DNA from 2 places in the Nocardioides sambongensis genome. Region 1 is predicted to be linked to the other one. Evidence: predicted binding sites of a transcription regulator. Region 1 holds the regulator's gene; the other holds the start of a gene.
What was found. The regulator HrcA, encoded in region 1, represses chaperone genes, less so after heat shock. The targets are predictions, from matches to a motif close to TTGGCACTCGNNNNNNNCGAGTGCCAA.
Positions count from the first base shown of each region.

Region 2: a site for HrcA is predicted at 4,792-4,818, ahead of FIV43_RS19205 (FmdB family zinc ribbon protein). Genes of this name have one in related genera too.

Region 1 is NZ_CP041091.1:1,556,658-1,572,389, reverse strand. It holds gene lepA (translation elongation factor 4) at 30-1,916, shown strand; gene FIV43_RS07345 (aminoglycoside phosphotransferase family protein) at 1,916-2,806, shown strand; gene FIV43_RS07340 (MOSC domain-containing protein) at 2,917-3,618, shown strand; gene FIV43_RS07335 (AMP-dependent synthetase/ligase) at 3,678-5,507, shown strand; gene hemW (radical SAM family heme chaperone HemW) at 5,664-6,878, shown strand; gene FIV43_RS07325 (TM2 domain-containing protein) at 6,937-7,359, shown strand; gene FIV43_RS07320 (DUF3097 domain-containing protein) at 7,383-8,246, opposite strand; gene FIV43_RS07315 (MBL fold metallo-hydrolase) at 8,300-9,145, opposite strand; gene FIV43_RS07310 (hypothetical protein) at 9,177-9,914, opposite strand; gene hrcA (heat-inducible transcriptional repressor HrcA) at 10,083-11,099, shown strand; gene dnaJ (molecular chaperone DnaJ) at 11,117-12,283, shown strand; gene FIV43_RS07295 (16S rRNA (uracil(1498)-N(3))-methyltransferase) at 12,318-13,061, shown strand; gene FIV43_RS07290 (Gmad2 immunoglobulin-like domain-containing protein) at 13,086-14,066, opposite strand; gene FIV43_RS07285 (Gmad2 immunoglobulin-like domain-containing protein) at 14,122-15,006, opposite strand; gene FIV43_RS07280 (RNA polymerase sigma factor) at 15,160-15,732, opposite strand, start outside.
Region 2 is NZ_CP041091.1:4,113,689-4,129,420, reverse strand. It holds gene FIV43_RS19220 (UTP--glucose-1-phosphate uridylyltransferase) at 1-1,313, opposite strand, end outside; gene FIV43_RS19215 (5-formyltetrahydrofolate cyclo-ligase) at 1,336-2,019, shown strand; gene FIV43_RS19210 (penicillin acylase family protein) at 2,039-4,750, opposite strand; gene FIV43_RS19205 (FmdB family zinc ribbon protein) at 4,855-5,223, shown strand; gene FIV43_RS19200 (SAF domain-containing protein) at 5,310-5,969, shown strand; gene FIV43_RS19195 (MscL family protein) at 6,019-6,378, shown strand; gene FIV43_RS19190 (hypothetical protein) at 6,430-6,687, opposite strand; gene FIV43_RS19185 (LCP family protein) at 6,701-7,990, opposite strand; tRNA gene FIV43_RS19180 (tRNA-Arg) at 8,287-8,359, shown strand; gene FIV43_RS19175 (hypothetical protein) at 8,412-9,107, opposite strand; gene FIV43_RS19170 (PQ-loop repeat-containing protein) at 9,190-9,495, opposite strand; gene FIV43_RS19165 (SemiSWEET family sugar transporter) at 9,492-9,773, opposite strand; gene FIV43_RS19160 (4'-phosphopantetheinyl transferase family protein) at 9,770-10,528, opposite strand; gene FIV43_RS19155 (hypothetical protein) at 10,641-11,264, opposite strand; gene FIV43_RS19150 (carboxymuconolactone decarboxylase family protein) at 11,516-11,935, opposite strand; gene FIV43_RS19145 (NAD(P)-dependent oxidoreductase) at 11,932-12,897, opposite strand; partial or broken gene FIV43_RS19140 (SDR family oxidoreductase) at 12,917-13,665, opposite strand; gene FIV43_RS19135 (aldehyde dehydrogenase) at 13,785-15,245, opposite strand; gene FIV43_RS19130 (nuclear transport factor 2-like protein) at 15,242-15,732, opposite strand, start outside.

The DNA of each region.
Region 1 (15,732 bases):
CGTGGGGTCGATGGAAGGATGGCGGCACCATGCCCGCAGTCCCGCTCTCCGCCGCGCCCCAGCCCGGTCGCACCGACCCCGCGATCATCCGCAACTTCTGCATCATCGCGCACATCGACCACGGCAAGTCGACGCTCGCCGACCGGATGCTCCAGCTGACCGAGGTGGTCGACGCCCGCGCCGCCCGCGCGCAGTACCTCGACCGGATGGACATCGAGCGCGAGCGCGGCATCACCATCAAGAGCCAGGCCGTCCGGATGCCGTGGGGCGTCGCGGAGGGCAACGAGCAGGGCGCCGAGCCGGGCACCTACGTGCTCAACATGATCGACACGCCCGGCCACGTGGACTTCACCTACGAGGTGTCCCGGTCGCTGCAGGCGTGCGAGGCCGCGATCCTGCTGGTCGACGCCGCCCAGGGCATCGAGGCGCAGACCCTGGCCAACCTCTACCTGGCGATGGGTGCGGACCTGCACATCATCCCGGTGCTCAACAAGATCGACCTGCCCAGCGCGGAGCCGGAGAAGTACGCCGAGGAGCTGGCCGGCATCATCGGCTGCGACCCCGCCGACGTGCTGAAGGTCAGCGCGAAGACCGGCGAGGGCGTCGAAGCGGTCCTCAACGAGATCGTCAAGCAGACGCCGGCCCCGGTCGGTGACGCCGACGCGCCGGCCCGGGCGCTGATCTTCGACTCGGTCTACGACACCTACCGCGGGGTGGTCACCTACGTCCGCGTCGTCGACGGCAGCCTGACCCACCGCGACCGGATCAAGATGATGTCGACCAATGCGACCCACGAGATGCTCGAGATCGGCGTGATCAGCCCCGAGCAGGTCAAGGCGCGCGAGCTCGGCGTGGGGGAGACCGGCTACCTGATCACCGGTGTGAAGGACGTGCGCCAGTCCCGCGTCGGTGACACCGTGACCACCCAGCACCACGGTGCGACCGACCCGCTCGGCGGCTACCAGCACCCGAACCCGATGGTCTACGCCGGTCTGTACCCGATCGACGGGGACGACTACCCGGTGCTGCGCGAGTCGCTGGAGAAGCTGCAGCTCAACGACGCCGCCCTCGCCTACGAGCCGGAGACCTCCGGTGCCCTCGGCTTCGGATTCCGCTGCGGCTTCCTCGGCCTGCTGCACATGGAGATCACCCGGGACCGGCTGGAGCGCGAGTTCAACCTGGACCTCATCTCCACCGCGCCCAACGTGGTCTACGAGGTGCAGATGGAGGACGGCACCGAGCACGAGGTGACCAACCCGAGCGAGTTCCCCGAGGGCAAGATCGCCGAGGTCCGCGAGCCGGTCGTCAGGGCCACGATCCTGAGCCCGTCCGACTACATCGGCACGATCATGGAGCTGTGCCAGGAGAAGCGCGGCAACCTGCTCGGGATGGACTACCTGTCCCCGGACCGGGTCGAGCTCCGCTACACGCTGCCGATGGGTGAGATCGTCTTCGACTTCTTCGACCAGCTGAAGTCGCGCACCAAGGGCTATGCCTCACTCGACTACGAGCGCACCGGCGAGCAGGCGGCCGACCTGGTCAAGGTGGACATCCTGCTGCACGGCGACCCGGTCGACGCGTTCAGCGCGATCGTGCACCGCGACGCCGCCTACGCCTACGGCGTGATGATGGCCGGCAAGCTCAAGGAGCTGATCCCGCGGCAGCAGTTCGAGGTCCCGATCCAGGCCGCGATCGGTGCGCGGGTGATCGCCCGCGAGACCATCCGCGCGATCCGCAAGGACGTGCTCGCCAAGTGCTACGGCGGTGACATCAGCCGCAAGCGCAAGCTGCTGGAGAAGCAGAAGGAGGGCAAGAAGCGGATGAAGATGGTCGGTCGCGTCGAGGTGCCCCAGGAGGCCTTCGTGGCCGCGCTGTCCACCACCGGTCCCACCGGCGACAAGGCCGCCAAGAAGTAGTGCGCCTACCGGCTCCCTTCCTCGGGTACGCCGCGCGCGGCCCGGAGTGGGTGGCCTTCCTGGACCGCCTCCCGGGACTGCTCGACGACCTTCTCCGGGAGTGGGAGCTCACCCTCGACGGTGCCCCGACCCATGGGTCGTGCGCCGTCGTGGTGCCGGTCCGCATCCGCGCCGGCGGACCGGCCGTGCTGAAGGTCGGCTGGCCGCACGAGGAGGCCGAGCACGAGCACCTGGCCCTCCACCACTGGCACGGACGAGGCGCTGCGCGTCTGCTGCGGGCCGATCCGCGCCGGTTCGCCCTGCTGCTCGAGCGGCTGCACGCCGAGGACCTCGGGGACCGGTGGGACCTCGAGGCGTGCGAGGTGGTCGGTGGCCTCTACGCACAGCTCCACATCCGGGCGCCGGCGCAGCTGCACACGTTGTCGTCGTCCGTCGAGCGGTGGGTCGCCGACCTGGCGGCGCTGCCGCGCGAGGCTCCGGTGCCGCGGCGGCTGGTGCAGCAGGCCGTGTCGATCGGCCGGGACCTGGCGGTCGACGACGACACCGACGGTCGGCTGATCCACACCGACCTGCACTACGCCAACGTGCTCGCCGGCGATCGCGCGCCGTGGCTGGCGATCGACCCCAAGCCACTCAGCGGCGACCCGCACTACGAGGTCGCGCCGATGCTGTGGAACCGCTGGGACGAGCTCGCCGGCGACGTCCGTGGCGGCCTGCGCCGCCGCTTCCACACCCTGGTCGACGCCGCCGGGCTCGACGAGGACCGCGCCCGGGACTGGGTGATCCTCCGGGTCGTGGTCAGCGCGATGCGGGGGATCGGCGAGGCCGAGGCCTCGCCCGCCGAGGACGTCACCACCTGCGTGACGATCGCCAAGGCGGTCCAGGACTGAGCCACGGCCTGGCCAGGGCCGGCGTCGGCCAGGGCTCGGGTGCGGACTCCTGACGGCCCGAGCGGCGCACGGCGCTCCGCGTCGTGGCGGCGGTTGCCACAATGTCTGCCATGGCGCACCTGGAGTCGGTCAACGTGGCAACCCCGGTCGAGCGCGCGTTCGCCGATCGCACGATCCGCACCGCGATCGGCAAGCTGCCCGTCGACGGCCCGGTGCACGCGCGGGCCCTGGGACTCGTCGGGGACCAGGTCGGCAACAGCCGGCACCACGGCGGGCGTGACCAGGCCGTCTACGCCTACGCCCGGGAGGACCTCGCCTGGTGGGCCGACCAGCTCGGCGGCGACCCGCTGACCGCCGGCTTCTTCGGCGAGAACCTGACCACCGTGGGGGTCGACCTGAACCGCACCGTGGTGGGCACCCGCTGGCGGATCGGCACCACCGAGCTCGAGGTGGCATCGGTGCGCACCCCCTGCAACACCTTCACGGGCTGGCTGGGGGCCCACGGGTTCGACACCACCCAGTGGGCACGTCGCTTCACCCGCGCCCGGCGCCCCGGACCGTATCTGCGGGTGATCGGCGAGGGGGAGCTCACGGCGGGTGAGGAGATCGTGGTGGTCGACGTACCGGACCACGGGGTGAGCGTGGAGGACATGTTCGTGGCGCTGACCACCGATCGCGCCCGGCTGCCCGAGCTGGCCGTGATCGCCGACCTCGCCGACGTCCCGCGACAGCGGGTGGAGCAGCATCTGGCCAGGACCGGCGCGGGATCCGGCGATCTCGACGCAACCGCGCGACAGGCCCCGCTAGGGTGATCTAGGTTACTCACACGTAGCGACCCCCATCGGTTCCGGACAGCGCACGCAGGAGCGTCATGGCCATCATTCGTGACAGCAGTTTCATCGACCACATGCCCGCCAACTGTGCGGTGCAGTTCCTCGACCGGGTGGAGGTGAGCCCGGACTCCGAGGCCTTCCGCTTCCCGGTGGGCGACGACGCCTGGGAGTCGGTGACCTGGCGCCAGGCAGGAGCCCGGGTGCGCAGCCTCGCCGCCGGTCTGCTCGCGCTGGGCATCGAGGCCGAGCAGCGCGTCGGCATCGCGTCGAACACCCGCTACGAGTGGGTGCTCGCGGACCTGGCGATCATGTGTGCGGGCGGCGCCACCACGACGGTCTACCCGTCGACGAACGGGGACGACACCGCCTTCATCCTCTCCGACTCCGAGTGTCGCGTGGTCTTCGTCGAGGACGGCTCCCAGCTGGCCAAGCTGCGCACGCACCGCGACGAGCTGCCGAGCGTGGGCAAGGTGGTCTCCTTCGACGCCGCGGACGCCGACGGCGACTGGGTGATCTCCCTGGACGACCTGGCCGCGCTGGGCGAGGGCCACCTCGCCGAGCACCCGGGCGCGGTCGACGACGTGGCGAAGGGCATCCGGCCCGACCAGCTCGCCACCCTGATCTACACCTCGGGCACCACGGGCCGCCCCAAGGGCGTCCGCACGCTGCACCGGGCCTGGGTCTTCGAGGGCGAGGCGATCAAGGCGCAGGACATCCTGCACGCCGACGACCTGCAGTTCCTCTGGCTGCCGATGGCCCACTCCTTCGGCAAGGTGCTCCTCTCCACCCAGCTCGCCTGCGGCTTCGCGACCGCGATCGACGGCCGGGTGGACAAGATCGTGGAGAACCTCGGCGTGGTGAAGCCGACGTTCATGGGCGCCGCGCCTCGCATCTTCGAGAAGGCGCACGCCCGGATCGTGATGATGCAGCAGGCCGAGGGCGGGCTGAAGGAGAAGATCTTCAACCGGGCCTTCGCCGTCGGCCAGGAGGTCGACCGCCGCAACCTCGCGGGGCAGTCGATCCCGCTGGGGCTCAAGCTCCAGCACGGCCTCTTCGACAAGCTGGTCTTCTCCAAGGTCCGGGAGCGCTTCGGCGGTCGGGTGAAGTTCTTCATCTCCGGCTCGGCCGCGCTCAACGCCGACATCGCATCCTGGTTCCACGCCGCCGGCATCCTGATCCTCGAGGGCTACGGGATGACCGAGAACGCCGCCGGCGCCACGGTCAACCACCCCGACCAGTACAAGATGGGCAGCGTCGGCCTGCCGTTCCCCGGCACCGAGGTCCGGATCGGCGAGGGCGGCGAGGTCCAGCTGCGCGGGCCGCACGTGATGGCCGGCTACCACAACCGCGAGGACGCCTCCGCCGATGCGTTCACCGAGGACGGCTGGCTGCGCACCGGCGACAAGGGACAACTGGACGACGACGGCTTCCTGACCATCACCGGGCGGATCAAGGAGCTCTTCAAGACCTCCGGCGGCAAGTACGTCGCGCCGCCGGCGATCGAGGCGAAGTTCAAGGCGCTGTGCCCCTACGCCAGCCAGTTCATGGTCTTCGGCGCCGAGCGGAACTTCGTCTCCGCGTTGGTCACCCTCGACCCCGACGCCCTGGCCGGGTGGGCCGAGGAGAACGGCATGTCCGGCTCCTCCTACACCGACCTGGTGCGCTCGGAGAAGGTGCGCACGATGATCGGCGAGTACGTCGACAAGCTCAACGCCCAGCTCAACCGCTGGGAGACCGTGAAGAAGTGGGAGCTGCTCGACCACGACCTCAGCATCGAGTCCGGCGAGCTGACCCCGTCGATGAAGGTCAAGCGTGCCGTGGTGGAGACCAACAACAAGGAGCTGCTGAACTCGTTCTACACGGGCTGAGCCCGGACCAGGACCCGTCGCGAGGGCCCGCCGCCGAGCCGGTGGCGGGCCCTGGTGCGTCCGGAACCGCCGGATCGTGGCGGACGCGGCCGAGCGCGCCCCGCGCGCGACCTGCCGGGATGAGCCGCACCGAGCCCGCTCTGAGAGACTCGACCGGTGCCGTCCGCGTTGCCCGAAGGTGAACCCGTCCCCGACGACGGGGCGCTGCCCCCGGCCGCCCTTGCCGAGCTCGGCCGGCGGCCGTTCGGCTTCTACGTCCACGTCCCGTTCTGCACCGTGCGGTGCGGCTACTGCGACTTCAACACCTACACGGCCGAGGAGCTCGGCGCCGGCGTCACCCGCGCCGCCTACGCCGACCAGGCCGTCGCCGAGGTACGACGCGCCCGCACCGTGCTGGGGGACCGGACGCCGCCCGTGCAGACCGTCTTCGTCGGTGGCGGCACGCCCACCCTGCTCGCGCCGGAGGCCCTCGGGTCGATCCTCCGCGCAATCGACGAGGAGTTCGGACTCGCGCCGGACGCGGAGGTGACCACCGAGGCGAATCCCGACTCGGTCGACCTCGACCGCCTGGTCCGGCTGCGCGAGGCCGGGTTCACCCGGGTCTCGTTCGGGATGCAGTCCGCGGTGCCGCAGGTGCTGGCGGTCCTGGATCGCACCCACGACCCGGAGCGGGTGCCCGGGGTGGTCCAGGCCGCCCGCAGCGCCGGCTTCGACCAGGTCAGCCTGGACCTCATCTACGGCACGCCGGGGGAGAGCGCCGAGGACTGGCTCACCACGGTGGACGCGGCGCTGGCCTGCGAGCCGGACCACGTCTCGGCGTACTCCCTGATCGTGGAGGAGGGCACCGCGCTGGCGCGACGGGTGCGCCGCGGCGAGCTGCCGATGCCCGACGAGGACGACCTGGCCGACAAGTACCTGGCCGCCGACGAGCGGTTCGCGGCCGCCGGGCTCGGCTGGTACGAGGTGTCCAACTGGGCACGTGAGGAGGCCGCGCGCTGCCGCCACAACATCGGCTACTGGACCGGTGGCGACTGGTGGGGCATCGGACCCGGTGCGCACAGCCACGTCGGCGGTGTGCGCTGGTGGAACGTCAAGCATCCGGCCGCCTACGCCCGACGGCTCGCGGCCGGCACCACCCCGGCCCACGGGCGCGAGGTCCTCGACGCCGAGACGCGGCTGATGGAGCGGGTGCTGCTGGAGACCCGGCTCGTCGACGGGATCGCGATGGACGTGGTGCCGGCGCCGAGCGCCGCGGCGGACCTGGTCGCCGACGGGCTGATCCTCGATCCGGGGCAGCACGGTGACCGGGTCGTCCTCACGGTGCGCGGCCGGCTGCTGGCCGACGCCGTGGTGCGCGCGCTGCTCGGGTGAGCGGGAGGGACCGCTCGGCCGCGACGGATCCGTCGAGGGTGCTCCCTAGGATGGGCGCATGACGCAGCAACCGCCCTGGGGCGAGCCCGGGGAGGACCGGCACTACGAGCCCTACGAGCCCTACGACCCGACCGCGCGGGGCCCGCACGTCCCGCCGCCGGTGGGCTACCCGGTGCCCGGGTGGCAGTACGGTCTCGACCCGGCGACCGGGCTCCCGCTCTCGGACAAGTCGAAGGTGGCGGCCGGCCTGCTGCAGATGCTGCTGCCGCTGATCGGGATCGCCGGCGTCGGTCGCCTCTACGCCGGGCACGTCGGGATCGGGCTGGTCCAGCTGCTGGGGGTGCTGGTCGGCTACCTGCTGATCTGTGTCGTGATCGGCATCCTGGTGGTGCCGGCGATGCTGCTGTGGTCCTTCGTCGACGGCATCGTCATCCTCGCCTCGAGCCATCCCCGCGACGGCTCCGGCCGGGTCATGCGCTGAGCTGATCCGCCCCGGACGCCGGATCAGGGCACGGTGACGAAGTCGATCAGCTCCTCGACCCGACCGAGCAGCGCCGGCTCGAGGTCGGCGTAGGAGCCCACCTTCGACAGGATGTGCTTCCAGGCTCGGGCGATGTCGGCCTGGTCGCGGTGCGGCCAGCCGAGCTGTTGGCAGATGCCCTTCTTCCACTCGATCGACCGCGGCACCGTCGGCCACGCCTCCAGGCCGAGCCGCTGCGGCTTGACCGCCTGCCAGACGTCGACGAAGGGGTGCCCGACGATCAGCACGTCCTTGCCGTGCGGTCCACGGGCGATGGCGTCGGCGATCCGCGACTCCTTCGACCCCCGGACCAGGTGGTCGACGAGCACGCCGACCCGACGCTGCGGACCGGGCTTGAACGAGACCAGGTGATCGGCCAGGTCGTCGACACCGCCGAGGTACTCCACGACCACGCCCTCGATCCGCAGGTCGTCGCCCCACACCTTCTCGACCAGCTCGGCATCGTGGCGGCCCTCGACGAAGATCCGACTCGCCCGTGCGACCCGCGCCTTGGCGTCGTGCACCGCGATGGAGCCGCTCGCGGTGCGGGTCGGCTTGGCCGGAGCCGTGGTCCGGACGGGTGCGGTGAGGACCACCGGCCTGCCCTCCAGCAGGAACCCGGGCCCGAGCGGGAAGGTACGGCGCTTGCCGCGCCGGTCCTCCAGGGTGACCGTGTGCAGGTCGCGGTCGACGCCGACGATCTCGCCGCACCAGTCGGTGGTGACCTCCTCGACCACGAGCCCGTGGTCGGCCGGCGCCTCGGTCGCGCGGCCGCGCTTGGGCACTTTCCAGTCGCCGGCCAGGACATCGGTTCCGTATCGATCCACCACGACGTACGAACCTCTCATCGACCGAGCGCGCAGCGCCGCATTTCGCTCGGCGGGTGGTGAAACGGTCGGCGCTACACCAGCGGCAGGCGCCGCTGTGAGCGCGGCAGCTGCTCGTAGCCGCGGGCGATGGCCTGCCCGAGCGCCTCGGTGGGCAGCGGCCAGGACGCCGCGGCGAGGGCCTCGTCCTGCGGCACTCCGCGTGAAGCCAGGTCGCGGATCGTCTCGGCGACGGTGCCGAGGTCGCCGCGCTGCTCCTCGACGAATGCGGTGTCCACCACCGCGCCGTGTCCCGGAACCACCACCGACGCCGGCGTGGTCAGTCCGAGCAGCAGGTCCAGCGTCAACGGCCAGTCCAGGGGCCAGGAGTCGGCGCCGTACGCCGGTGGGGCGGACTCCTCGACCAGGTCGCCGGCGAGCAGCACGTCCACGTCGGGGATGCGGACGACCAGGTCGCCGGCGGTGTGGCCCCGGCCCGGGTGGACCAGCTCGACCTGCCGGTCGCCCAGATCGAGCACCGCGGCGCTGGAGAAGGTCCGGTCGGCGGGCCGGATGCTGGTGGCGACGACCTCCGCGCCCCGCGGGTCCGTGGAGTCGCGGTAGAGCGCCTGGATCCGCTCGCCGGCCGCGACGGTCCGTTCGGCGGCGACCTCGTGGGCGTGCACCGGGAGCTCGCCGTACTGCTCGATGAAGGTGGCGTTGCCGAAGGTGTGGTCGAAGTGCTCATGGGTGTTCACCACGGCGACCGGCCCGCCGCGGTCGAGCGTGCGCAGGGCGTCGACCACCTCGAGGGCGGCGACGCCGGACCCGTGGGTGTCGACCACCACCAGGCCGCGCTCGCCACCGATCGCGGTGACGTTCAGGTCGAGCCAGGGGTGTCGCAGCACCCAGACCCGGTCGGCGATCTCGGTGAAGCTCACCTCGACGACGCTACCGCGCCGGCCGCACCTGCTAGCACAGACCGGCGTGCAGACCGTCGCGGAGCATCTCGCCGAGCTCGTACGGCGAGGCCGCGCGCTCGGGGAAGTCGATGCGCCGGCGGTGCGCGCCGTTCGTGTCGACCCACTCGAGGTCGACGCCGGCCGGGTCGAGGTCGCGCAGGGCGACGCCGATCACGTCGGCCAGCCGGGTGTCGGACATGGTCGCGACGGCGCGGCGCAGCTCGTCCTGGTGCGAGGAGTTGGTGTGCTCGACCGAGCGCTGGAGGTAGCCGCGGTTGAGCGTGTGCGCCGGGGAGTCGAAGGCCGGCAGCGGGACCCGGAACTGGCTGCCCGGGGCGTCGTCGCGGGAGAGGAGCACGAAGTTGACGTGCAGGGTGACCACCGCCTGCACCTCCTCGCAGCAGCCGCAGGTCTCCTGGCCGGTGGTCTCCAGCCGGCCGGACAGGGTGAGGCTGGCGGTCCGGGAGGCGGCGCCGGGCCGGCCGAGGCCGCTGGCGACGGTGAGCAGTGCGCTGCGGCCCTCCATGCCGGCCATCGCGAGGGCGGACCCGGTCGGGCAGGCGAAGACCGGCCGGCCCTCGGCGTCCTCCATGGTGAGGACGGCGCGGTCGGCGTCGTCGATGCCGGCGGTGATGTCGTCGACGCCGTCCACCACCAGCTGGACCTCGGCGGGGCACGCGAGGATGCTGCGTGCTGCGGCCGCCAGGCGGTCGGCGTCGACTCGGGTCGCGTTCTGCTCGACAGTCACCGTTACCTCCGATTGGTTTAGGTGAGCCTAACCTACAGACCGGGCCGGGGTCACCCAAACGCCCGTCCCGCTGGGTGGACCGGCGCCGCCGACGTGGCGGCTGGTGGACGCGGCGCTAGACTTGGCACTCAGTCGGGCGGAGTGCCAACGCGAACGCGGGAGGTGGGCATGCAGGAGGACCGCAGGCTCGCTGTGCTCCGGGCCATCGTGGAGGACTACGTGGCCACCGAGGAGCCGGTGGGATCCAAGGCGCTCGTCGAGCGGCACGGCCTCAACGTCTCGCCCGCCACGATCCGCAACGACATGGCCGCGCTGGAGGACGAGGGATACCTGACCCAGCCGCACACCAGTGCCGGCCGGGTGCCCACCGACAAGGGCTACCGGCTCTTCGTGGACCGGCTCACCACGGTGCGCCCGATGAGCACGGCCGAGCGCCGGGCGATCTCGGCGCTGCTGGACGGGGCCGTCGACCTCGACGACGTGATCAACCGCTCGGTGCGGCTGCTCGCCCAGCTCACCCGGCAGGTGGCGGTCGTGCAGTATCCGGTGCTGTCCCGCTCGACGGTCCGGCACGTGGAGATCGTGGCGATGACGCCGACCCGGCTGCTGACCGTGCTGATCCTCTCCACCGGCCGCGTCGAGCAGCGCCTGGTCGAGCTGGTGGAGGAGATCGGCGACGAGGGGCTCACCCGCCTGCGCTCCCGGATCAACCTCGCCGCCACCGGCGAGACGATCGGGGAGGCGATCACGGCGCTGGGCGACCTCGCCGACGCCGCGGAGCCGGCCGATCCCGCGACGACCGCCGTGGTCGCCGCACTGGTGGAGGCGATGAGCGACCACCGCTCCGACGAGCGGATCGTGGTCGGCGGCACCGCCAACCTGGCCCGCTTCGGCGACAGCTTCGACACCGCGATCCGCCCGCTGCTGGAGGCGCTGGAGGAGCAGGTCATCCTGCTCAAGCTGCTCGGCGAGGCGAACTCCGGCGGAGCCCTCACCGTGCGGATCGGCGCCGAGGGGCCCTTCCAGGAGCTCGCCGCGACCAGTGTGGTCGCCACCGGCTACGGCCCCGGCGACGGACTGGCCTCCCTCGGTGTGGTCGGCCCCACCCGGATGGACTACCCGAACACGATGGCGGCGGTCCGCGCCGTCGCGCGCTATGTCTCGCGCATCCTCGACGAGAGCTGAAAGGCTGATTCCCGACCGTGTCCCAGGACCTCTACGAGCTCCTCGGCGTCGACCGTGACGCCGACGCCGACACCCTGAAGAAGGCGTACCGCAAGCTGGCCCGCCAGCTGCACCCCGACGTCAACCCCGACCCCGAGAGCCAGGAGCGCTTCAAGCAGGTCTCCGCGGCCTACGAGGTGCTCTCCGACCCGCAGAAGCGTGCTGCCTACGACCGCGGCGGAGACCCGTTCAGCGGTGGTTTCGGCGGCGGCCAGGGCGCCGGCTTCTCGTTCACCGACATCATGGACGCGTTCTTCGGCGGTGCCGCCGGCGGCGGCGCCGGCGGACGGGGACCCCGATCCCGGGTACGCCGCGGCCAGGACGCGCTGATCCGTCTGGAGGTCGACCTCGCCGAGGCCGCCTTCGGCGTCGCGCGCGAGCTCAAGGTGGACACCGCGGTCCGCTGCACCACGTGCGGGGGCGAGGGAGCGGCGCCGGGCACCGAGCCGGTCGGCTGCGAGACCTGCCACGGGAGCGGTGAGATCGCGCACGTGCAGCGCTCTTTCCTCGGTGAGGTGCGCACCCTGCGGCCCTGCCCGTCGTGCCGTGGATACGGCTCGGTGATCGCCGACCCGTGCCGCGACTGCTCCGGCGACGGCCGGGTCCGCTCGCGTCGCACGCTGACCGTGAAGATCCCCGCCGGTGTGGACACCGGCACCCGGGTCCAGCTCACCGAGCAGGGCGAGGTGGGGCCGGGCGGAGGACCCGCAGGCGACCTCTACGTCGAGATCCACGTCGCTCCGCACGACACCTTCACCCGGCACGGCAACGACCTGCACTGCACGGTCACCGTGCCGATGACCGCGGCGGCGCTGGGCACCGAGCTGACCCTGCCCACGCTCGAGGCGGACATCGAGCAGGGCGCCGGCTCCGGGGTGGAGACCGAGTTCCAGCTCGACATCCCCGCCGGGACCCAGTCCGGGCACGAGGTCGTGCTGCGCGGCCGCGGAGTCCCGGGTCTGCGGGGCGGGCGCGGCGACCTGGTGGTGACCGTGGGCGTGGAGACCCCGACCCGCCTCGACGACCGTCAGGAGGAGCTGCTCCGCGAGCTCGCCGGGTTGCGCGACGAGGAGCAGCCCACCGGGGACGTGCGACCGGCCCACAAGTCGGTCTTCGGCCGCCTGCGCGACGCGTTCAGCCACTGAGGCCCACCGGGCCGCGTCAGGATCGGAGCCTCGGGTGACCCTCCCGCAGCACCTGGTGCCCGACCTCGCGAGCGCCACCGTCGGTGGCGAGATCGAGATCGACGGCGACGAGGCGCACCACGCCGTCGTCGTACGACGTCTGCGGGTGGGCGAGCGGGTCCAGCTCTGCGACGGTGTGGGGCGGGTCGCGACCGGCGAGGTGGCGCGGACGGCGAAGCGCTCGTTCGCGGTGACGGTGACCGGCATCGTCGACCATCCGGAGCCGACCCCGAGGATCACCGTCGTCCAGGCCCTCCCGAAGGGCGAGCGGGGCGAGCTGGCGGTCGAGGTGCTGACCGAGATCGGGGTGGCTCGGATCGTGCCGTGGGCGGCGGCCCGCAGCGTCGCGGTGTGGAAGGGCGAGCGCGCCGTCAAGTCGCAGGCGAAGTGGGCCGCGACCGCGCGCGAGGCCGCGAAGCAGTCGCGGCGCGCGTGGCACCCGGTGGTCGAGCCGCTGGCGAGCACGGACCTGGTGGCCGGGCTGATCGCCGCCGCGGGCCCGGCCGTCGTGCTGCACGAGGACGCGACAGCACCGCTCGCCGCGGTCGAGGTCCCGGCGCAGGGGGAGGCGCTCGTGGTGGTCGGCCCCGAGGGTGGGCTGACGGACCCCGAGATCGCCGCGTTCAGCGCCGCCGGGGCCGTGCCGGTGCGGCTCGGAGCCGAGGTGCTGCGCACCTCCACTGCCGGCGTGGCCGCGGTCGCCGCGCTGCTGGCCCGCACCGGTCGCTGGGGCGGCTGACGCAGCGCGCCCCGGCGACCCGGCTCACTCGACGGTGATCGCCTTGCTGTCCTCGGTCGGGCCGCCGCCCTCGCCGCCGGAGGGGTCGTCGGTGCTGGCGATCAACGTGTACTCGCCCGGAGCGACCCCGCTCAGGTCGATCGGTGCCGTCCACGGGTAGAGGCCGCCCATCCACCCCTCGGCCGTGGCGTTGGACCGGACCACCACCGCGCCGCCCGCGGTGACCAGCCGCCACGGCACGTTGGCCTCGAACGAGCTGGCCATCCCGGTCACCTCGAAGCCCCGCCCCGAGACCGGTGCGTCCACGCCGCCGATGATGTTGACCGACGCGAGGATCCGCAGCTCCGGCCGCGCCGTGGCCCCGCTCGGCACACCGAGGTAGTCCACCCGTTCTCCGTCGACCACGAAGTCCACCGGCGCCGCGGTGCGCTGCGTGGGGTCGTAGGAGTCCCCCTCCTGCACGGTCTGCAGGGTCCAGACCAACTGCTGGACGGCGAGCCGGGCCTGGGCCGCGGTCATGTCGCCGGGCCGGTCGGTCCAGGACCCGTCGGCGAGCTCGACGGTGAAGGTGCCCTTCTTGCCCACGCCGTCGAACGAGGCGCCGGCCAGGCTGTCCGTGGGCACCAACGTGCGGTAGTCGGGGTCGGTCGGCCCGTCCATCAGGGCCGTCACCGCGCCGTCCAGGGATGCCTCGGTGATCAGCTCGCGGTAGAGCCGCTGACCCTGCGGGGTGCGACCGACGAAGAACGGGGAGGCGATCTGGTCGCCCGCGGCCCGGTCGGTGGTGTCCTCGGTCCCGGCGGTCTCGGTCGCCGCCGGGGTGGTCGCGTCCGCCGTGGTCGTCTCCTCGGTGGGACTGGACTCGGCGGCGGGCGACGTCGCCGGGTCGTCCGCGTTCTCGCTGTCGTCACCACAGGCACTGAGCGCGCCGAGGGCGAGGACGGCAGCAGCGAGCCCCGGCACGGTGCGGCGCAGGTGCTGGCTGACGGAACGGTGGGGGCGCATCGGAACACTCCTTGGTGGTCGGGCGGTGGGTCGGTGCCGGCGACGCCGGCGGTGGTCAGGGAACGATCACGTCGCGGTCGTCGCGGAAGCGTGCGCGCACCGAGGTGGTCTCCCCGTCGTCGCGCACCTCGGCCACGAACCGGTAGGTGCCCGAGCCCAGTGTGGACACATCGATCGGCTCGGTGGACCAACCCGGTGCGCTCGGCGTGCCGCCGGCGCCGCCGGCCAGCACCTTGGTGGCCCGGCCACGTCGGACGATCCGTCCGTCGGCGTCGCTGAGCCGCCACCGGACCTGCTGGATGTAGGTGGCGACGGTGCCGGTGGCGCTGAAGCTCCCGCGGACCGCCTGCCCCTGGACGGGGTCGCTGACGTTCACCGGTGTCGTGACGCTGTAGCGCCGATCCCGCTCCACCGGTGCGGGCGCGGCGACACCGAGCACCGACCCGGCGCTCACGCCCCCGTGCTCGAAGCGCACCGGGACCGCGCGTCCCAGCGCGGCCTCCGCGGTGTAGACGGCCTGCTGCAGCCCGAGACGGGCCTGCTGCGCGGTCGCTCCGCTGGGTCTGGCCAGCGCGGCCTCGCCGATCTCGACGACCACCTCGTCGTCGGCGACCACGGCGGTCGAGAACGAGTCGGCCGGCCACAACGTCCGGTAGTCCGGGTCCGCCGGGCCCTCCTCGGCGGTGATCGCGCGCAGCGCCCCCAGGACCGCCTCGGACCCGCCGGTCGCGGGCACCGTCGCGAACTCGCGGTACAGCCGGTCGCCGGTGGCGCTGTCGGCGACGAAGTAGACGGCCTCGGCGGACGTCGTCGCCTCCCGGTCGCCACCGTCGCTGCCGGCGGCGGGGGATCGGCCGGTGTGCCCAGGTCGCCGAGCGCGACGCCCAGCGCCACCACGGCCGCGGTCAGCGCGCCGGCGCCGGCGACCACCGGCAGCCACCGCCGGCGCGCGGGCCGGGTCCGGGGTGCGGCGGTGCGGCGACGTACCTCGCCGAGACGGTCACGCGGGGTGACGTCGGCGACGGCATCGAGGAGGGCGGCGCGCAGCTCCCGGTCCTCGGGAGTCGGTCGGTCGTCGTCGGAGGTGGCCATGTCACTCCTCCCTCAGGTCGGCGTCGATGGTCTGCAGGACGGTCCGCAGCGCTGCGGAGCCACGCGAGGCGTGGCTCTTGACCGCCCCCTTGCTGATCCCGAGCGTCGCGGCGATCTCGGCCTCGGAGAGCTCGAGGTAGTAGCGCAGGGTGAGCACCTCGCGCTGCCGGCGCGGCAGCCGGTCGAGCGCGTCCAGGACCCGGCGACGGCGGTCGGCGACCAGCAGCGGCACCTCGGCCGAGGGCGCCGTCGTCGGCGTGCTCTGCCGCTCGAGGAACCGCTGCACCACCGACCGGTGCCGCAGCGCGGAGCGCGACCGGTTCATCACCGACTGGCGCAGGTAGGCGACCGCGTGGGCGTGGTCCTCGAGCCGGTCCCAGCGCTGGTGCAGGGCGACCAGCGAGTCCTGCACGATCTCCTCGGCGCGGCCCAGGTCGCGGACCATCAGGTACGAGACGCGGACCAGCTGGTCCCAGTGGTCCAGGTAGAGCCGCTCGATCGCCTCGTCGGCGCTCCGCCGGTCACCGGTCATCGTCGCGCCGGACCCGGCGGGCGCGGTCCACGGGCTCGCCGC
Region 2 (15,732 bases), 1.9 Mb from region 1:
CCGACCACGGCGACACCGGGACCGAAGGTCCAGTCGCCGTCGATCCGCAGCGAGGTCGCCTGCTGCAGCGACGGCGCTCCCTCGGGGAAGCGCTTGTCGAACTCGCCGACCAGCTTGTAGTGGTCGCTGTCGAGGTCGATGAACGGCACCTCAGCGGCCACCTGCTCGAGCGCGAAGTCACTGCCGATGGCGTAGACGTCGGAGCGCAGCACCAGCAGGTCGTTGGTGGTCTTCACCGGGATGAACCGGTCGCGGCCCACCTCGATCAGCCGGGCACCCTCGAACACCTCGATCGCCGCGCCCATCGCGGTCTCGATCTGGACCACCTTCGGGGTGCTCGGGTCGGCGGGGTCGAGGTGCTTCACGTTGCGGATCAGCGGCAGGCCGAGGATCCCCTCGCGCTCGTCCAGGGCCTTCTTCATCGCGGCCAGGTCGAACCAGAGGTTGTTGGTGGAGCAGTAGCGGTGCCGGTCCAGGTCGGCCAGTGCCTTCTGGTCCTCCGGCGCGGTCTGCGCGGTCTCGCGCAGCACGATCCGGCCGTCGGCCTTGCGCCGGGCGAAGTGTCCGCCCTTGCGGTCGCTCGGGGTCCGCCGGACCGCCTCGATCGCGAACGGGGCGCCCGAGGCGGCGAACCAGCCGGCGACCCGTGCGTCGGGGACCGCGCCCAGGTTGTCGGAGTTGGAGACGAAGACGTACCGGTAGCCGGCCTCGATCATCCGGTCGAGCAGTCCGGTGCCGCGCAGCGCGGTGTAGAGGTCGCCGTGACCGGGCGGACACCACTCCAGGTCCGGGTCGACCGGGTGGGCCGCCGGGCTCAGGTCGGAGGCCAGCAGCTTGGGCTCCTTGTTCTGCAGGAAGTCCAGCGGGAGGCCGTCGACGGCCAGGTCCTCGTAGCGGGCGAGCGCGTCGAGGGTGTCGGCGGAGGTGCGGAAGGAGTTCATGAAGAGCAGCGGCACCTCGGCGCCGTACTCCTTGCGCAGGTGCAGCACCTGGCGGGCGATGATGTCGAGGAACGAGAGCCCGCGCCGCACGCAGAGCAGCGACTTGGCGCGGTCCATCCCCATCGAGGTGCCCAGGCCGCCGTTGAGCTTGATCGTCACGGTCTTCGCGACCGCCTCGGCGGCGACGTCGTCGTCGACCTCGACGTCCTCGAGCCGCTCCATGTCGACCGGCTCGATCGTGGACTCCGGGATCAGACCGGTCTCACCGTGCTCGAGCAGGCGGTAGTAGTGCGCGAACGTGTCGATGGCGACCGGATCCACTCCCGCGTCGGCCATCTTCGCGCGTGCCTTCTCCAAGCCTGGGCTGCCCATGCCGCGATCGTAGGCTTGGAAGGTGCCGAGTCCACAACCGCGTCCTGATCCTGGAGACCGGCCGGATCGCACGCACCCGCCGTCCGGGAGGACGCCGGGCGACACCGGCACCGACCTGCGGGCCGCGAAAGCCGCTCTGCGGAGGGAGATCCTCGCCCGGCGCGCGCAGATCGACGCCGGCCTCGCGCGGCTGCGCGCCGACGGGATCGCCGCCCGCGCCCACCGCACGCCGGAGGTACGACGGGCCGGCACGGTCGCCTGCTACCTCGCGATCGGGACGGAGCCGGGCACCGGCCCCCTGCTGGAGCGGCTGCTGGCCGACGGCAAGCGGGTGCTGCTGCCGGTGCTGCTGCCCGACAACGACCTGGACTGGGCCGAGTACGCCGGGCCCGACTCCCTGCGCGGGGGCCGGCACGGGCTCAGCGAGCCGACCGGGCAACGGCTCGGGGTGGACGCGATCGGCCGGGCGGACGTCGTACTGGTGCCGGGGCTGGCGGTCTCCAGCGACGGACACCGGCTGGGTCGGGGCGGCGGCTCCTACGACCGGGCGCTGGCGCGCGTGCCGGCGTCGACCTACACCGCGGTGCTGCTCCACCCGGAGGAGGTCGGGGTCGAGGTGCCGGTCGAGCCGCACGACCGGCCGGTCGATGCCGCGATCACCGCGCAGCGGCTGCACCCGATGCCGGGGTCCCCCGGCGGGCGGTGACTCGGGCGACGGAGCCGGGTCAGTCGAGCGGGGTGAGCACGAGGGTCTCCTCGGCGGCCCGCAGCACCGCCGGGCGGCTGAACGCCCACTCCAGGTACTCCCCGCGCGCCCACAGGTCGGTCTGGTCGGTGTAGTGCGGGTGGAAGGCGTGGCCGGAGACTCCGGTGAGGTTGATCCAGCGCGCCGCGTCGAGGTCGTCGAGCCCGACCACCATCCGCATCGACGGGGCGGTGGTCACGCCGTACCCCTGCTGCGCGTCCCAGCCGGTGGCGTCGACCAGCGAGCCGCCCCCGGCCCCGTCCCACCCGTCGCGGTTGAAGAGCCGCTCGACGATGTTGACGCCGGACTCCCCCAGCGTCGCCGAGCGCAGGGACAGCTCGTGGAGGTCGCCCCAGCTCCACTCGGCGGGGTCGGGCGAGAGCAGTCGGGTCAGCTCGTCGCGGCCGTCCATCATCGCCGCCCGCAGGATCTCGTCCCGGGTCTCCACCTCCTCGGTGGCGACGTCGTCCCACCACGGACTGTTCGGGCGCTCCAGCAGGCCGGCGACCACGTCCCACCACCGGGCGCCGTCGGTCGGGCGGAGTGCGGGCGGCAGCTCGTCGTCGAAGGTGTGCAGCAGGATCTGGCGCCAGGCCGCGTTGAAGACGGCCGCCGCGGCGCTGTCGGCGCCCTGCCGCTGGTCCCAGTCGGCGAGCAGCGCCTGACCGTCGGAGTAGTAGCCGGCCGGCAGCCCCACCTCCATCAGGTACGGCGTCAGCGTGGCCGCCCACGCGCTGCGGTCGTCGAGCTGGATGGTCTGCATCGTCGCCACCGACAGCTCCTGGTCCATGTCCAGCAGATCGGCGATCCGTGACGAGCGGTAGCCGCGCGCCCAGTCCTCGCCCAGGGCGTAGGGATAGCCGTCCGGGTCCACCGGCTGCTGGTTGGCCGTCACGATCGCGCCGGCCGGCGGGTCGAACGACCAGGGCAGCGCTTGGAACGGCACCGGGCGGCGTTCCCAGTCGTTGACCGAGCGCCAGCCGGCGACCGGAAGGGTGCCGTCGTGGCCGGGACGGCGGCGCGGGATCGCGCCGGTCGCCTGGTAGCCGATGTGGCCCGCCGTGTCGGCGTAGACGACGTTCTGCCCGGGGACCGCGAAGTCGGCCATCGCCGCGCGGAAGGAGGTCCAGTCGTCGGCCCGGTTGAGCGCGAAGAGCGCGTCCGCGGTGTTGCGGGGGCGCAGGGCGGTCCAGGCCAGCGCCACCCCCGGGCGCCACCCGGCCCGGTCGCCGCCCTCGGTCTCGTCGGGCTCAGCGCCGGCCAGGGTGGCTCCGGCGTCGACGACCGACTCCAGCAACCCGTCGCTGGTCAGGTCGACCCGGTCCGAGGACTCGTCGAGCTCGACGAGGTCGGAGAGCAGCGGGCCGTGCCGGGTCGCGCGGACCGTGATCTCGAGGGGCTCGTCCCCGCGCACCTCAAGCCGCTCCAGCCGTTGCACCAGCGGGCGTGGGCGGCCGTCGCGCAGCCAGGCGTCACCCACGACGCGCTCGACGTAGAGGTCGCTGACGTCCGCACCGAGATTGGTGAACCCCCAGGCGATGTCGGCGTTGTGGCCGATCACCACGCCGGGCACGCCGGAGAAGCTGAAGCCGGCCACGTCGTAGGGGCAGGCGCTGGTGACCCGGCGGCAGTGCAGACCGACCTGCATCCACACGCCGGGCAGCGAGACGCCCAGATGCGGGTCGTTGGCGAGGATCGGGGCGCCGGTGCTGGTGCGGCTGCCCGCCACCACCCAGCCGTTGCTGCCGATCCCCTCGTCGGCCCCGGCACCGCCGCCGAGCAGGCTGGTGGCGTTGCCGATCACGTCGACGGCGCCGGCCAGCGCCCGCGTCACCCGCGGTCCCGGGGCCGCCCGCAGCCGGGAGCCGGTCTCGGTGGCCTCCGGGTCGAAGACGCCGTCGACCACCGCACCCCGGTCCACGATCGGCGGGTGCGCCTCGCTGTCGTAGGCCGGGTAGAGCTCGGCGGCCCGGTCGGCGCCGACCAGCGCGGCGGTCACCGCGCGGGTCGCCTCGTCGTCGACGTTGGAGCGCAGGTCCCAGGCCATCGCCTTCAGCCAGGCGACCGAGTCCACGGCGGTCCACTTCTCCGGGGCGTAGTCCAGGCCGGTCAGGCCGAGCAGGGTGTACTCCAGCGACATCTCGCCCGGGGTGCGGTCGCCGAGGTAGGCGTTCACGCCCTCGGCGTAGGCGTCCAGCGCGTCGCGGGTCGCCGGCTCCAGCAGCGTCAGCTCCTGCTCGGCCACCCGGCGCCACCCCAGCGTGCGGACCACGAGGTCGCTCTCCAGGCCGGCCTCGCCGAACAGCTCGGCGAGGCGGCCGGCGGTGGCGTGCCGCCGCACGTCCATTTCGAAGAACCGCTCCTGGGCGTGCACGAAGCCCTGGGCATACATCAGGTCGTGGGTGGTGTCGGCGTAGATCTGCGGGATCCCGGCGCCGTCGCGGACCACCTCCACCGTGGCGTCGAGGCCGTCGAGCTCCATCCTCCCCGACGTCTCCGGCCAGGAGTGACGGACCACGACCACCCCGGTCAGCGAGGTGACCACCAGCAGCACCACGACGCCGACGACGCCGTACGTCGTCCAGCGCAGCGAGGGCGGCAGATCCCAGAAGCCACGTTCCTCGGGGCCGGGCGCATCCGCCCCTCCCCCTGCGGTCGCGCTGCGCGCGTTCCGCTCATTCGTCCCGTCCATCGCGCGGTCATTGTGCCGTCTCGAGGGGTCCTGGCGTAGCATTGGCAGTCGGAAACCGAGAGTGCTAACCGTTTCCCCGTCCCGTACCGCCCAGGAGCCGACCCATGCCCACCTACCAGTACCGCTGCTCGGAGTGCGACCACTTCTTCGAGCAGGTCCAGAGCTTCTCCGACGACGCGCTCACCGAGTGCCCGGAGTGCCGTGGCCGGCTGCGCAAGGTGTTCAACGCCGTCGGCGTCGTGTTCAAGGGCTCGGGCTTCTACAAGACCGACAGCCGCGGCTCCTCGACGTCGTCGAGCAGCACCGCCGCCTCCGGCACCGACGCCGGTTCCTCCGGCTCCTCCGGCGGGTCGTCCGGCGACTCCTCGAAGAGCCCCGCGGCCGCGGGCAGCTCCTCCAACAGCGGGTCGGGGAGCTCCTCGACGAGCGGGTCGAGCAGCTCGTCGTCGGCAGCCGCTGCTCCGTCCTCCTGAGCGCTGCCGCACACCCGCCGGCGGTGCCTGTGGAGAATCTCCCGGCGCCCTGGTGACCCACCGCTCGCGGCCCTAGCGTCGCGGCCATGCCTCGCACCGACCCCGCCCCACCACGCCGCCGCGCGGGCGACCTTCTCCGCTCGGTACGACGCCGGGTGCTGCGCCGGCGCCGCCTGCTCGCCGCCGCGGCCACCGCCGTCGCAGTCGCGGCCGGCCTGTCCGCGGTGGCCCCGACCGCACCGGCGACCAGCACCGTCGTCGTCGCCAGCCGCGACCTGCCCGCCGGCGCCCTGCTCGGCGCCGGCGACCTGACCGTCCGGGAGCTCCCCGACGGCGCGGTCCCGGACGGCACCCTCACCGCTCCCGCCGGTGCTGTGCTGGCCGGCTCGGTACGCCGCGGCGAGCCGATCACCGACGCCCGGGTGGTCGGCGCCGGACTGTTGCCCGACGGCGACGAACGGGTCGTGGTGCCGCTGCGACTCTCCGACAGCGAGCAGGCAGCACTGCTCGGTGCGGGCGACCTGATCGACCTGGTGGCCACCGACCCGTCGTCGGCGACGACCCGGGTGGTCGCCGAGTCGGTGACCGTGCTGGCCGTGCCGACACCACAGGGAGGAGGCGCGACCGGGGCGACGGGATCGCTCGGCGGGCGGCTGGTGATCGTGGCGGCACCGGTGACGGCCGCCGACGCGGTGGCGGCCTCCGGCGTGTCGTCGTTCGTGACGTTCCGTTGGGTGCGCCGTTAGGTTCTACTGCTGGGGTAGCGACGTCTGAGCATCTGCAAGGAGTGGATCGATGAGCGGTTTCAAGGCATTTCTCCTCCGCGGCAACCTCGTGGAGATCGCGGTCGGCCTGATCATGGCGACCTCGTTCGCCGTGGTGGTCTCGACCTTCACCGATGTGCTGATGGGATTCATCGGCAAGATCGGCGGACAGCCCAACTTCGACGAGGTCACCCTGGCCGACGTGGCGGTCGGACCGTTCATCACCGCGGTGGTGAGCTTCGCGATCCTCGCCGCGGTGGTCTACTTCCTGATCGTCATGCCCTACACGCGGGCGAAGGAGCGCTACTTCCCCGAGGAGGCCGACCCGAAGGCGCCCTCCGAGGTCGAGCTGCTCACCGAGATCCGCGACGCGCTGACCAACCGAGCCTGACGCAGGTCGACCGACGCGGCTCACTCCGCCGCTCGCTCGACGGGTGCCGCCTCATCCTCCGTGGTGGGGCGGCACCTGCGATTTCAGCCACCGGTCCGACGCCGACTCCCCCGGGCCGCCCGGCGCCGGTTCACGCTCGTCGCGCGTGGTCTCGGGCATCGGGTCGCCGAAGATCTCGGCCAGGCGGCGACGTCGCCTCCAATCGGCGGCACGGCGTTCGGCGTCGGTCGGCCCGGCGTCGGGCGGCCCGGCGTCGGCCGGGTCCGGCGCGGCGGGGTCCGCGGCGGCGTCGTACTGCTCGTCGGTCATCGTGGCCCCGGGGTCAGGTGCAGAGTCCGACCGCGGCCCGCTGGTCGTCCGAGAGGCCGCCGTCCTTCTTCTTGCCGTTCTTCTTGCCGCCCTGGCCCGAGCCGTCGCTGGGCGAGGCGGTGTCGGTGGGGTCCTCCGTGGTCGCGGAGGAGCCCTCCGGGTCGTCGGCCGCGCTGATCGACTGCTCCACGAACTCCTCGGTGAGCTGCTCGTCGTCGACCACCAGCTGCCAGAGCTTCTCGACGTCCTCGGTCCACTCGACCCGGCCCTCCTGGCGCGTGGAGTAGACCCATGGGGTGGTGACGAACTTGACGTTGCTGGGGCCGATCCCCTGGAAGTTCCCGGCCAGGTCGGCCATCTCGCCGACCGAGTCGAAGTCGGTCTGCAGCGAGTCGGTGAGCGCGTTCATGAAGCCGATCAGCCGGTCCGGCCGGGAGAGCGTGCCGGCGGAGAGCACCTTGTTGATCATCGCGGCGAGGAACGCCTGCTGGCGCTTGATCCGGCTCGGGTCGGTGCCGTCACCGGTGTGCCGGAGCCGGACATAGCTGAGCGCCTCGTCGTCCTTGATCTCCCGGGTGCCCGCCTCCAGCGTGATGCCGTGCTCGGTGTCGACGATGTCTTCGGGGATGCAGACCTCGACGCCGTCGAGCGCGTTGACCATGTCCTTGAAGCCGCTGAAGTCGATGACGACGTAGTTGTCGATCCGGATGCCGCTGACCTGTTCGAGCTGCTGGACGGTGCAGGCCGGTCCGCCCACCCCGAACGCCGCGTTCCACATGGCGTCGGTCTGCCCCGGGATCACCTCGCCGGACTCGTCGTAGCAGTCCGGACGGTCGACCAGCGTGTCGCGCGGGATCGAGATGCCGTAGGCGAACTTCCGGTTGGCGGAGAGGTGCACCAGGATCGTGGTGTCGGAGACCCCACCGCCGGCCTCGCCGTCGATGCCGTTGCCCTCACCCTCGCGAGTGTCGGAGCCCATCACCAGGATGTTGAGCGGCTCCTGCGGCCCGGTGACGTCCTTCTTGTCCGGCCGGTTCTTCAGCTGCGAGGTGATGTCGTAGCGGTCGAGGTTGCCGTTCCAGTGGTTGTAGAGGAGCACCACGCCGACGCCGGTGACCAACGCGAGCGCCAGCAGGGTCGCGGTGATCGTCTTGGCCACCGTGTGCCCGGGCAGGTAGCGCTTGCGGCGCCCCCCACCGCGCGAGGCACCACCGCGACCGGCCTTCCCGCGGCGGGCGGCCCGGGAGGTGCCCACCTTGCGGGCACCGGCGACCGGAGAGGTCTCCGGGTTGTCCTGGCTCATCGTCCACCTGGTGGGTCGGCGCCCCTACTGGGCGGGCTCGGTACGAACGTGACGTGGTCGAGGCACTGCCGAATCAGTGGCCTGGTGCGCCGCAGCACCTGCCCAGGGTACGAGTCGCGGACAAGCGCCGGCGCGAACTCCTACTGATGGCCTCGCCGACCATTCTCGCTGGTCACGGCGCTGCAACCGAATCGCGCCGCGCCACGGCGGCCCTGTCCCGGGTCATCGGCACGACGACGCGGCGGGCGGGGCGCGGCAGGGAGGCGCCGTACAACCTGCCACAATGCCACCTGCACGCCCCCGTAGCTCAGTGGATAGAGCAGCCGCCTCCTAAGCGAAAGGTCGTAGGTTCGACTCCTACCGGGGGCACCGCGTCGTCACCGGCGCTGGCATGCGTCACGTCCGCCCAACTCAGCCCGACTCAGCCGAGTCCGAGGCGCTCGAGGATGCGTCGACCCTGCGGGGTCGTCCGTGAAACCGGGCCACCGGCGACCAGGCGAGAGCCGGCCGGCTGATAGGAGATCCCGTCCAGCAGCGCGCCGAACTCCGGGTCGCCGGCCCAGGCGACAGCTCCCGGCGGCAGGGTGGCCCCGGGGGCGAACAGCCCGCTCGGCCCCACGACGATGATGCTTCCGTCAGGACCCACGGGCCGGATCAGGGTGCGCGCCGGACGGTAGGCCTGCGGAAGGACGAAGATGACCGGATCCTCGGACTCGGTCGCCCCGTCGCAGGAGGCGTCCCCGCCCGGGCCGTCCGCTCCGATGACCACTCCGACGAGGTGGATCGTGCCGAAGCGGTCCTTGCGGAACGCCGGTGGCTGGATGCCCGAGATCACAGCCGCGGCCGACCGCCACACGCAGTCGCCCTGCCCGCCGTCGCGGAAGGCGGGTGCACCGGGTCGACCTATGTAGCGGAACTTGCTCTCCTTGACCAGGTCCGCGGCCTGGAGACTCGCGTCCTTCACCTTCGCGCTGGTGACGGCACCGTTCTTGATGTCCTTGGTGCCGATCGTCGCTGCGGCATAGCCGGTCCCGGCGGCTGCGACGACGAGAGCAAGGATCGCCATCGCCATCGACGCCGACGGCAGCGCCCCTTGGATCCGTTTGAGTGTGAACATCGCGATCGCCTCCTGGAGATCGGGCCGGACAGCACTCGAATCTGGCACGCGCACGCGCGGATCGGTCTCGGTTGGGACGGGTCTACCCTGATTTGGTCGTGCCGGACCGGCCCGGATCCGACCTGGCCCCGGACGAGCGCAGCCGTGCGGCCAGGATGATCGCGCAAGCGGGAGCGATCACCAGGTTCGGCAGTGCGATCGCCCAGAGGCCGTCGGCGACGCCGTACACGATCCAGGCCAGCGCCTGGGCGGTGGCGATGCTCCAGGTCCACACGCTCAGCCCGGAGAGCGCGGCGGGGTCGTGCCGCATCCGGAGGGTGCGCCGGGTCTGCGGCAGGAACTGGGCCACGTCGACCAGGCCGACCAACCACCCGAGCACCAGGCTCACGGTTGCACCACACGACGCCGTCGGGCACCGAGGACGACGGTCACGATCACCGCGGCGCAGGCGAGGTTGACGGCGCCAGCGAGCATCACCGGCCGGGCGTCGCGGAGTGCGCCGTAGCCGAGCAGCAGCGCGTTGAACGCGACCGCGACCCCGTAGGTCACCAGGCTGAGCGCGGCGAGTGAGGCCGGGTCGTGCCGGTACCGGAGCGCGCGGGCCGCCTGCGGCAGCCACATCGAGGCGGCGCCGAGCGCCGCCAGGTAGCCGACGGCCTCGATCACCGAGGGCGGGTGGCCACGGCCGCGCCGAATCCCTCCGGGGCGCGGACGTCGCGGACGAGCCATCCGTCGATCTCGCGTTCGGGGATGGCGGCGGTGCCCAGGTAGTCGGTCTGCGGGTCGCGGCCCAGACCGATCCCCACGCCCTTCAGGTAGGCCTCGGTGCGCGTCCAGGCGCGGGTGAACCGGCGGACCGCGTCGGCCGGGTCGCTCGCCTGCTCGACCTCGCTGACCTCGTCGGGGTGGAGCACCCCGAGCAGGCCGGTGAGCTCGGCGGGGTCCGGGTGACGCTCGACGTCGACACCCACCGGGTGGTCGGCGACCGCCACCAGGACCAGCCCGGGGGTGTGCGCCAGCGAGAACTCGACGTCGGCGCCCTCCACCCGCGGCCGGCCGTGCGGCTCGCCGCAGCCGGGGCAGTCGTGGCGTCCCCAGGTCACCGCCTCCGGATCCTGACCGGTGACTGCGCCGAGCACCCGGCGCGCAGCCGCGTGGGCCACCTCGTAGGCGTGTCGCAGCTCGGCACGGACGTACGCCGAGGCCTGCTCCTGCTCCTCGGCGTCGAACCACGCGCGGGCCTCGTCCAGCTCCGCGCTCGGGACCGTCGCGGTGTCCAGCGTCCAGATCCGTACGTCGGGACCGCCGGCTCCGCCCGCGAGGGCCGGCACGTCGAGCAGCCCGGTGAGCGCGGTCGGCTCGAGGAGCTCGGGGTGCGTGCCGGTCGTCGAGGGCGTCATCGCCCGGGTCGCGACTGTCATGCCTCCACCCTGCCGCATCACGGAAGGACCGGGTCCGGCGCCCCCGGCGTCCGAGAGAGCCAGGTCACATCGCCGCAGGTCCGGGCCGTGCACGCTGCCCCGGGTCGCAGGATCAGAGCAGGTCCCCGAGACCGAGCAGGTCCAGCAGGGTGCCGAGTCCGAGCGAGTCGAGCAGGCTGCTCAGGCCGAGCAGGTCGTCGAGCATCCCGAGCACCGCGCCGAGGCCGAGCGCGTCGAAGAGGTCCGGCAGGCCGAGGCTGTCGAGCAGGTTGACCAAGCCGAGCGAGTCGATCAGCTCGGCGACGCCGGCGGACTCCAGCAGGTCGTCCACGAGCGTGCCGAGGGTCTCCTTGTCCGCGTCCGCGGCCACCGCCAGGCACAGCCGCTCCGCCTTGCGCGCTGCACCGGCCCGCTGCTTGGTCGCGGCGAGACGACGCTCCGCCTTCTTCACCGAGGTGCGGGCCGCCGCCACGTCACCGCCCGACCGCCGGGCACGGGTCAGCGCACGCTGCCGCTGCTGGACGGCGCGACGCGCCTGCACGCGGGCCTTGCCGGCCCGGCTCGCGGCGGCGGCCAGGGGCTGGCAGCTCTTCGCGCTCCCGGCACGGGTGGTCACCGCGGACGTCGTGGTCGTGTCGGCTCCGACCGGTGCGGCCTGCGCGGCCGGTGCGGCGGCCAGCCAGGCTCCCGCGGCGACGGAGGCGGACAGGACGAAGCTGAGCAGGGCTCGATACATGGTGGTTCCCTCCCGAGTACGGGCCCGACGGGAGCGCGCAGGACCCGGTTCACCTGGAGCCGCCCCGGTGTCCGGCCTCCCTCCGGCCGACCACCGCCCATGCGAGCCTCCAGTCGCATTCGACCCTATTCACCTCGGCCGAGACGACGCAACCGACACCGGTTCGTGGTGAGACGCTCTGCCGTCGCCGGCCTCGGCAGACGCTCCGCCGGCGGGCCGGCAGCGCATCGGCCGGGCGGCTCGGCAGTGGGTCAGCCGTCCGCTTCCGGCGACTCGGCAGCCTCCGCCGCCCTCGCCCTCGCCTTCGCCGCCTTGGCGATCGTGTCCTCGACGACCGAGTTCATCCGGGAGCCGTTCGGCCAGCCGTCGTAGTGGCAGGCCAGGATCACCAGCTCGCGCAGCGCCTCCTCGTCCAGCTCGCCGTTCGCGAGGGCCGCCGGGATCTGGATGCCGAGCACGTCGTTGGCGCGCTGGCCCACCAGCATGCCGATCAGGAACAGCCGACGGTCGCGGGTGCTGAGCCCCGGCCGCTGCCAGATGTCGCCGAAGAGGTGCTCGACGGTGTAGCCGAAGAAGTCGCCGGTGCCGTCGGTCATCTCGAAGCCGTAGACCTCCTCCATCTTCTCCAGCCCGCGTCGGCGGATCTCGGGAAGGTCCTCGAACTTGCTCATCCGTGCTCCTCGTCTGCCGGGCCGTGGTGATGGTGGGTGTCGCTGTCGGAGTGGTCGGCGGAGTGGTCGGCGGAGTGGTCGTCCGGCGCTTCGGCCGCTGCGTCGGCGGCGGGCTGGGGCAGACCCAGCCCCGGCCCCAGCCGTTCGACCGCCAGCTCGGCCAGCGGCACCTCCACCCCGAGTCCCTCGGCGAGCTCCAGGGCGAACCCGAGGTCCTTCAGCCCGAGCGAGGTGACGTTGTCGAAGACGCCGTACCAGAAGTCGTCCGGGTCCAGCGGCGCCGTGGTGTCGCGGTGCATGATCGCCCCGGCCCCGCCGGTGATCGCATCGGTGTGCCGTACGACGTCACCCAGGTCGCGCAGGTCCAGCCCGGCCGCCTCGGCCAACCGTTGCGCCTCGGTCGCCGCGGTGAACGAGATGAAGTGCAGCATGTTGCGGGCCAGCTTGAACCGGGTCCCGGCACCTACCGGACCGGCATGCACGACCTTCGACCCGAGGACGTTCAGCACCGGCGCCGCCGCGGCGAAGCCCGCCGCCGTGCCACCCACCATCAGCGCCAACGACCCGTCCGCGGCGCCCATCGCCCCGCCGGACACCGGTGCGTCCAGCACGGTGACCCCGTGGGTCGCCGCCGTGTCGGCCAGCTCCCCCGGCGTGCTCGGCGCGACCGTGGAGTGGATCAGCACGGTCAGCCGGTCACCGGCCACCCCCAGCACCTCACCGAGGACCTCCCGGACCTGCTCGTCGTCGCGCACCATCACGCACAGCACGTCGCTGCGCGCCGCCATCGCAGCGACGCCGGCGGCGACGCCGGCCCCGGCGGCACGTGCCTCCTCGAGCGGCTCCGGCGCGACGTCGTACACCCAGACGTCGAGGTCCGCGGCCTGCTGTTGCGATGCCAGGCGCAGCGCCATCGGTTTGCCGATGTTGCCGAGTCCGACGAATCCGACGACCGTCGTCATTGTCCCGTCCCGTCGTCGATCAGAGCCGGAAGGTCTGGCCGCCGTCGACGGCCAGGATCTGGCCGGTGACCCAGGAGGCGTCGTCGGAGAGCAGGAACAGGCAGGCGCCGACCATGTCGTCGACCGACCCCATCCGCTTCAGCGCCAGCGAGTTGCGGACGATGTCCTGAGCGGCGTCGCCGGCCTGGACCCGGGTCGCCTCGGTGGCGGTCGGCCCGGGCGCGATCGCGTTGACCCGGATCTTCTGGCCGCCGAGCTCGTGGGCGAGCTGCTGGGTGAGGCTGTTGATCCCGGCCTTGGCCAGGCCGTAGAAGCCGGAGTAGAGGTAGGCGGCGGTGCTCGACTGGTTGACGACCGCCCCGCCCCGCGCTTGGCGATCTCGGGGTAGACCGCACGGGTCATCACCAGCGCGCCGTCCATGTTCACGCTCATGAAGCGGCGGTAGTAGTCCCAGTCGACGCTGATCAGCAGGTTGAACTCCATCGCCCCGTAGATCGCGGCGTTGTTGACCAGGTGGTCGATCCCGCCGAACTCCGCGACGGTCCGCTGCACCAACGCCTCGGCGGACTCGGCGCTGGAGACGTCGCAGGAGACGAAGAGCGCGCGCCCACCGGACTCGTTGATGGAGGCGGCCACCTTCGCGCCGGACTCCTCGTTCATGTCCGCCACCACGACCGCCGCACCCTCGGCCGCCAGGGCCCTGGCGTAGGCCTCACCGATGCCTTGGGCGGCACCGGTGACGATGACGACCTTGTTCTCGAAACGCATGGTTCTCCTTGTCACATCTGTCACAGGTTTCACCGGTTATCCGGGGAAACCCGCACTTTCGGGGCCGCTACACGGCGTGTCGTGCGGGTTTCACCGGTCAGCCGGTGAAACCCGCAGCCTCACGCCGGCTCCGCGATCGTCTTCGTCTCCAAGTACTCCTCGAACCCGGCCACGCCCATCTCCCGCCCGATCCCGGACTGCTTGTAGCCGCCGAAGGGGGCGTCGGGGCTGAACCAGACGCCGCCGTTCACGGCGAGGGTGCCGGTGCGGATCCGCGCCGCGACGGCCCGGGCCCGGTCGAGCGAGGCCGAGTCGACCGAGCCGGAGAGTCCGTACGCCGAGTCGTTGGCCAGCCGCACCGCGTCGTCGTCGCCGTCGTGGGCGATGACGACCAGGACCGGGCCGAAGATCTCCTCCTGGGCGAGTCGGCTGGAGTTGTCCAGTCCGGCCACCACGGTCGGCTGGACCCAGTTGCCGGGCCGGTCGATGACCGCGCCGCCGGTGGCGAAGCGGCCGCCCTCGGCCAGTGCGACGTCGAAGTAGGACGCGACCCGCTCGCGCTGCACCGGCGAGATCACCGGGCCGCAGATGGCGCCGGGGTCGGCGGGGTCCTTGGCGCCGATCGACTCCATCGTCGCCGCGGCCACCTCCACCGCCTCCTCGTAGCGGTCCCGCGGCACGATCAGCCGGGTGGTGATCGCGCATCCCTGGCCGGCGTGGATGCAGGCGGCGAAGGCGGTGGCACCTGCCACGGCGGCCACGTCGGCGTCGTCGAGGGCGATCGCGGCGGACTTGCCGCCGAGCTCGAGGAAGACCTTCTTCAGGGTGGGCGCGGCCGCGGCCATGATCGCCCTACCCACGCCGGTCGAGCCGGTGAAGGAGACCATGTCCACCCGCGGGTCGGTGGCCAGCACGGACGCGACGTCGTTCGACCTCGGCGTGACCACGTTGAAGACGCCGGGCGGGATGTCGGTGTGCTCGGCGACCAGGCGGCCGAGCTCGGCGGCGACCCACGGGGTGTCCGGCGCCGGCTTGAGCACCACGGTGCAGCCGGCGGCCAGGGCGGGTCCGATCTTGGCGAGGTTGATCTGCGTCGGCACGTTCCACGGCGTGATCGCGCCGACCACGCCGACCGGCTCGCGTCGTACGGTGCGGCGCGACGCGATGCCCATCGGGGAGGCGACGCCGAGGTCGGACTCGAACTCGTAGGCCTCGGCCAGGTCGGTGACCCACTGCAGCCCGTCCACGGGTACGTCGAAGCCGGCGGCGCCCATCATGAAGCCGGGCATCCCGACCTCGGCGGTGGTGAGCGCCTTGAAGGCCTCCGCGTCGTCGAGGAGCGCGGCGTGCAGCTGGCGCAGGCAGCGGACCCGCAGCGCGCGGTCGGTCGACCAGGCGGTCTCGTCGAACGCCCGCCGGGCGGCCGCGACGGCGGCGTCCAGGTCGGCGACGGTGCCGTCGGGAGCGGTGCCGATCTCCTCCCCGGTCGCCGGGTTCCAGATCGGGTACGACGCCCCGTCGGACGCCCCGACGAGCTTGCCGTCGATCAGCTGCTGCGCCGGCGGCGGCAGCGCGCTCACGCGGTGGCCCCCGCGTCGGAGGCAGCGTCGGAGGCGGGATCGGCCGGAGCGGGGGCGGCCTGCTGGGTGACGTACTTCCCGGCCTCGACCGGCGGCGGCCACACGGTCGAGGGCAGGTCCTTCAGGTGGTAGTGCCCGGGCACCTCGTGGCCGAACACCTTCATCCGGTCGCGGAGGGACTGGGGCGCCTTCCCCGAGCCGACGATCTCCATCATCGAGTGGGCCATCGAGCCGAAGTCGAACCAGTCGCGCTGCCAGTCGATCTTGATCTGCCCGGCGTCAGCACCCTCGGTGACGCGCTTGAGACCGAACCAGGAACCACCCAGACCGGTGATCTCGAACTCGGTGCCGGTGGCGTCGTCGATGATCCCCGACCGCTGCTTCCAGAAGCCGACGACCATCGCCTTCTCCTCGTCGATCACGGTGCATACGTAGTCGTAGTGCCAGCCGTCGAAGCCGTCCATCTCGATGCCGATGGCCCAGTCCC